Regions from separate parts of the Virgibacillus sp. W0430 genome, predicted to be linked through region 1. Evidence: predicted binding sites of a transcription regulator. Region 1 holds the regulator's gene; the other holds the start of a gene.

The links. Region 1 encodes LexA, which represses DNA repair genes until DNA is damaged. Its sites were predicted from a motif close to CGAACATATGTTCG; they were not measured.
Region 2: recA (recombinase RecA) is a predicted target of LexA. The motif match lies at 1,166-1,179, and genes of this name have one in related genera.

Annotation. Positions count from the first base shown of each region.
Region 1 is NZ_JBPYCS010000023.1:2,509-5,944, forward strand. It holds gene ACLIBH_RS11215 (DUF896 domain-containing protein) at 1-127, opposite strand, end outside; gene ACLIBH_RS11220 (YneB family resolvase-like protein) at 260-898, opposite strand; gene lexA (transcriptional repressor LexA) at 1,193-1,816, shown strand; gene ACLIBH_RS11230 (aminotransferase class I/II-fold pyridoxal phosphate-dependent enzyme) at 2,441-3,436, opposite strand, start outside.
Region 2 is NZ_JBPYCS010000003.1:107,386-110,821, reverse strand. It holds gene ACLIBH_RS02720 (competence/damage-inducible protein A) at 1-1,073, shown strand, start outside; gene recA (recombinase RecA) at 1,246-2,280, shown strand; gene rny (ribonuclease Y) at 2,814-3,436, shown strand, end outside.

The DNA of each region.
Region 1 (3,436 bases):
GACGTATATTTTGTAAATATTCCTTCCGTAAAGCAGATTGCTCCTTAATTTCTTCTTCAGATAATGCGCCACTTTTAGCCTTTTTTGCAAGATCATTAAGTCTTTGAATCTTTTTTTTATCGAGCAATTAAATAAACCTCCTGTGTTTATTTACGCTATGTTCTTTATTAGTTCATACTACCACTTACGAACACAACAGTAAAAAGGCAAGAACATTTCAGTCCTTGCCTTTTCATATTACCTGTATAAACAATTGGATTCAAGTGTTTTGAAACTCTTTATACCTTCGATGTACAGTTGCTTTAGATACAGAAAAACCGAGACCGTTTAAAACCTTTGTAATTTCCTCAAACGTTAATTTTTGCCTTCTTAACCGGACTACCTCATCAATTGGAAAGTCTACCCTCTGCCTTCCAGGTGAATGGTCTTGATTTCTCAAATTTTTACTCGGATCGTATCCTTCTTTTACTGCCTTTTGCATTCCGCGCTTAATTTTCAAATTATGAATTTTTCGCTGATATTCTTCCACAATGCCTACGATTTGCAAAACCATTGAATCGGATTCGGATAGTTTAAGCTTACCTTGGTCAACGATCGTATAGATAGGTATGTTATGTTTTTGTAATTGATGAAAAAGGGCTATTTTCATATTACCTCGTCCTAATCTTGTTTCATCTTGAATTAATAAGCAATCGGCAGCTTTATTAGAGAAAATATCTAGCAAACTAAAAACGCCTTCTCTTTCGATTTCATATCCGCTCGCTTGTTCCTCTATGCAATGGTGAACATTCATGTTGTATGTATTTGCCAATTCTAACAATTCTTTTTTTTGTCTATTTAAGGAAGATTCTTGTTCCCTTTTATTGGTGCTAACCCTACAATAAATTACTGCTCTCATGAAGTATTGCTCCTTAGTAATAATTCCATTTAATAAGTGCTTGATACCATTGTAAAATAAAGTACACCTAAAGTAATCCCAAAAGTTATTAAATAAAAGAAATCTACTTTTGTCATTTTACCAAACATATATTTATTCCTCCTCCAAAAATAGGAACAGTCGTTCGCTTCGGTTGATTTTAGTATAACAGAACATATGATCCTGTCAAGTGAAAATTAGAACGAATGTTTGCTTTGGGTTTCGTGTCGTGATAAACTTATTAATAATTAATGTATATGCAGAGGAGCGCAGATCATGACTAAGCTATCAAAGAGACAAAAGATGATCGTTGAATATATAAAAAGTGAAGTGCAAACAAAAGGATACCCACCTTCTGTTCGAGAAATAGCGGAAGCTGTAGGGCTTGCATCTAGTTCAACTGTGCACGGCCATCTGGAAAGAATTGAAAGTAAAGGATACATACGAAGAGATCCGACTAAGCCAAGAGCGATTGAAATACTAGACTGTTCAGAGGATAGTCATGTACCTCGTGACGAAGCGAGATATGCACCACTGATAGGGAAAGTAACTGCAGGTTCTCCCATTACAGCAATAGAAAACATAGAAGAATATGTACCGATTCCATCTTCAAATGTAAGAGCAGATGAAAACGTTTTTGTACTTTCTGTTGAAGGTGATAGTATGATAGAAGCTGGTATTTTAGATGGAGATATGGTTATTGTTAAACAGCAAAATACGGCAAAAAATGGTGAGATTGTAGTAGCTATGACAGAGGATAATGAAGCGACCGTGAAGCGCTTTTATAAGGAAATTGATCACATTCGACTACAGCCTGAAAACAATACACTTGAACCATTAATCTACAAAAACGTAACGATACTAGGAATTGTCGTTGGACTGTATCGAAACTTGCATTAAAAACGTCCTGTTTTTTCACGTTTTTGAATTAGCGTATAAAAAATTAGGAAGGATCTCCGGCTTGAGCGAACGGGATTCCATTGAAAAATGGTTTTCTCTTTTAGCAAAGTATTTTCGTTAATAAAAAGAAGAGGCCTTTAATGCTGTTGTTGTCGTGGAAGGTGGCTACTCCAGCTTCAAAGCAGGAGTCGAAAACCCTGGACTGAGTGTAGCGAGGATGCGGAACGCCCCCGCCTTTCACTGCAATCAACGGCTTCCGTCTAAAATTAGTATTTGAGGACTTTTTCAGTGGCCTCGCCATAGCACGATAGGCTCGCCAATCATCCGCGGAAAGCGAGTGTGATACATAACTATTTTCCTTATCTCTTTTTTTCTACATTATAATGATTTTCGTCTGAAACAGATTGCTTATACTACCTATTAAGTGTACAGGTAGCTTACTCACACGTATTATCCTTTTTAAAAAATCGATCGGTAACGGCTGTGCTTTTCTTTAATCCATTTTTAAAAAGCACACTTTTGCCTTTTATAAATGAGAGCTTATACCGTAACGATTGCATACATTACTTCAAAACTGCCGTTTAACGTATACATGTAGCATTAATTGCCTCTCTATACGATATGTTAAACAGAGCTAATTCCTCCGTTTTGCATTTTCTCCACGGTAGCAATCATCGCTATTTTAACGTGAGCATAGGTTAGTCCTCCTTGAACGAACGCAATAAATGGGGCTTTCAGTGGGCCATCTGCAGTTAACTCGATACTTGATCCTTGAATAAATGTCCCTGCCGCCATAATAACATCATGTTCATATCCTGGCATTTCGCTAGGAAATGGTTGAACATACGAGTTGATTGGTGAGTTTTCCTGAATTGATTGACAAAACGAAATCATTTGTTCTCGATCGTAAAAAGTGATCGATTGAATAATATCTGTGCGATGCTCGATGTAATTTGGTGACGTTTTATATCCTGCTAACTCCAACAATCGTGCAGTAAACACTGCTCCCTTTAAAGCTTCTCCAACAACATGTGGAGCTAAAAACAATCCTTGGTACATTTCTTGCAACATATTTAAAGTTGCACCAGCTTCTTTGCCTAATCCGGGTGCGGTCAATCGGTTAGCCGCCTTCGTTACAAGCTTCTTACTTCCTACAATATATCCGCCAGCACGAACTAGCCCTCCACCTGGATTTTTAATTAAAGAGCCCGCGATAATATCGACACCAACATGCAAAGGCTCTTTTGTTTCAACAAATTCACCATAACAATTATCTACAAACACAATAACATCACTTTTTATCTTTCTTATAAATGTAACCATCTCTTCAATTTCTTTAATATTAAAGGAAGGCCGATCTTCATAGCCTTTTGATCGCTGGATACCAATTACTTTTGTTTTACTTGAAATGGCGAGTTTAATCCCATTGAAGTCAATCTTTCCTTCGTGTGTCAAAGCAACTTCGTTGTATTCGATATTATACTCTTTTAAGGATCCAGAATTATTACCACGTTTACCGATTACTTCTTCCAATGTATCATAAGGAGCTCCAGTAATATAGAGCAATTCATCACCTGGCCGGAGCAAACTAAATAAAACCGTTGAAATTGCATGCGTTCC
Region 2 (3,436 bases), on a different contig from region 1:
CACATAAGCGTTCTGATATTATAATTGTAACTGGCGGCTTAGGGCCGACCGAGGATGATTTGACCCGTGAAGCCTTTCAACAATTGAGTAACATGGAATTAACCGAGCATCAGCCGTCAATGGATAAAATTAAAGCTTTTTATCGTAGACAAGGAAAAGAAATGACACCGAATAACGAAAGACAAGCGAGAGTGTTTTCCAATGCAAAAGTAATTGAAAATACAGTTGGTATGGCACCAGGTATGATCGTACCGTATGAAAATAAAACGTGGATCTTTTTACCTGGTGTTCCACGAGAAATGAAACAGTTGTCTATTCAAGCTGTTTTTCCATATATACGTGAACAAATGGGCGAAGAAATGATTATTAAATCAAAAGTGCTTCGTTTTATTGGAATTGGTGAATCACAATTAGAGCATGAGCTTCAATCTCTAATTCAAGTACAAAATAATCCTACAATAGCTCCACTTGCACAGGATGATGGGGTTGTTATTAGACTGACTGCTAAAGCGACATCAAGCGAGAAGGCTGAAGACCTTTTAAATGGGACAAAAGAGAAAGTGTTAGATAAGGTTGGCGAATACTTTTATGGTATGGAGCATGATAGTATTCAAAACACAATATTATCAATGCTAAATGAACAAAATAAGTACATTGCAGCTGCGGAAAGCTTAACAGGAGGAATGTTTACTCATAAATTAATTGCAGCTTCTGGTATCTCGTCTGTTTGCCGTGGAGCAGTTGTATGCTATGATACGAAGGTGAAAACGGATGTATTACATGTTTCACCAGAAACGATAGACGCAAAAGGTACTGTAAGCGAAGCGTGTGCAATTGAAATGGCAGAAAATATATGTACTGTTTTGGATGCGGATATAGGAATTAGCTTTACCGGCGTAGCTGGTCCTAATTCCATTGAAGGACAGCCTGTAGGAACAGTCTTTATTGCAGTTAGTGATCGTTTGGGGAAACAAAAAGTGGAGAAATTCATTTTTCAGGGCGATCGAAATACAGTGAGAAGAAGAGCAATGCTTAAAGGATTTGAAATATTGTACCGTTTCCTCAAAATGTAATTTCCTTATGTAATTTTTTCTTGAAAATGAGTTATTTTATGGCCTTTTTAAGTTGTTTTTTAAAAGTCCGTAATAAATTATAAATAAAAATAAGAACATTTATTCGGTTTTTGTTGGCAAAACAATAAAAACATTGTATGATATGGGTAGTTGATTAAAGGAGGTAGTCTCATTGAATGATAGAAAACAAGCACTAGATATGGCTTTACGAAATATAGAGAAGCAATTTGGAAAAGGTTCAATTATGAAACTTGGAGAGCAGGCTGAGAAAAAGCTTGCAACGATCCCAAGTGGCTCCCTAGCGTTGGATGTCGCTTTAGGAATTGGTGGCTATCCGAAAGGGCGAGTCATTGAAATTTATGGCCCAGAATCGTCTGGTAAAACAACTGTTGCGTTGCATGCAATCGCAGAAGCCCAAAGAAATGGAGGGCAAGCAGCTTTTATCGATGCTGAGCATGCATTAGATCCGACCTATGCAAGAGCACTAGGAGTAAACATTGAAGAGTTGCTTTTATCACAGCCTGATACCGGAGAGCAGGCCTTAGAGATTGCTGAAGCGCTTGTACGTAGTGGCGCGGTGGACATTATCGTCGTTGATTCAGTTGCGGCATTAGTACCAAAGGCTGAAATTGAAGGAGAAATGGGAGATTCGCATGTCGGTTTGCAAGCGCGTTTAATGTCTCAAGCACTAAGAAAATTGTCTGGTGCCATTAATAAATCAAATTCTACTGCGATATTCATTAATCAGATTAGAGAAAAAGTTGGCATTATGTTCGGGAATCCAGAGACGACTCCAGGCGGCCGTGCATTAAAATTTTATTCTTCTGTCCGCTTGGAAGTACGCCGTGCCGAAACATTGAAACAAGGGAACGATATGGTAGGGAACAAAACGCGAATTAAAGTAGTTAAAAATAAAGTAGCCCCGCCATTTAAGCAAGCTATGGTCGATATTATGTATGGAGAAGGTATATCTAAAGAAGGCGAGATTATTGATATTGGAGCAGAGCTTGATATCGTTGAAAAAAGCGGCTCTTGGTACTCCTATAAAGAAGATAGACTTGGCCAAGGTCGTGAAAATGCAAAGCAATTTTTAAAAGAAAATGAAGATATAATGGATGAAATTCATACAGCGATACGAGCGCATTACCAATTAGATGAACCAGCAGAAACAGAGAGCGCTTCTGATCTTGAAGAAAATGAAGCATAGGCTGTACTAATAAATATCGTACGTACTCTTTTCGCTTTGTAGTTTATTCGTGATATTAAAACAATAATAAAATGCATTTAATTGAAAAGGCCCTTTACCTAACTCAAAACTGGTAAAGGTTTTTTTATTGCTCCTTACCATTGCTAGTGACATTTGACGTAGAACCCAAAAGAATAGTTAAAGAGCCAGATTTGTTAAAAGTCACTTAGATCAAGAACGACACGGAAAACGACAAAAGACTACTTTCACCTGGGAGATGATCAAATAACGCAAACCGATGGCAGCTATAAGAGTCTGATGGCACAGTAGTGCAAATTAAACGTGGCGTCTGTATAACAGATTGCTTAAACCATATGGGTTACTTATAAGCAATTAGAAGAAAACGAAAGGGTATTCATTGACATTGATTAGTAGTACATTTAAAATTAAATTGTATAATTTTATATTTCTATTATACAATCTTTATTTATTAAATATGGTATATGCCGACAATAATGAATTGTACAATTTTATAGCAATAGGAGGTGAAAATCGTGGACAATCCTTTTGTCATCTCCATTTTGCTCGCCTTAGTCTTAATCGTCGGTATTGTTGTTGGGTATCTGATTCGTAAATCTATTGCTGAAGCTAAAATTTCCAGTGCAGAAAATTTAGCAAAACAAATAGTTGAAGAAGCACATCGGAATGCAGATGCCTCTAAAAAAGAGGCGCTTCTTGAGGCGAAGGATGAAAATCATAAACTTCGTCAGCAGGCAGAAGAAGAAATACGTGAGCGACGTTTGGAACTACAAAGACAAGATGATCGTCTGATGCAAAAAGAAGAAAATCTGGATAGAAAAAGTGTCACACTCGATAAGCGTGAACTCGTATTAGAAAAAAGAGAACAAACACTGACAGAAAAACAACAACAAATTGAAGAAATGGAAAGCAAAGTGGACGCGATGTTAAACGAGCAGCAAATGGAGCTTGAGCGCATTTCAGGATATACAACAGATCAGGCCAAAAAAGTATTATTAGATCGAGTTGAAAAAGAAGTAACACATGAAACGGCAGTAATGATCAAAGAGGCAGAAAACAATGCAAAAGAAGAAGCTGATAAAAAAGCAAAGAACATTCTTTCACTAGCATTGCAACGTTGTGCTGCTGATCATGTTGC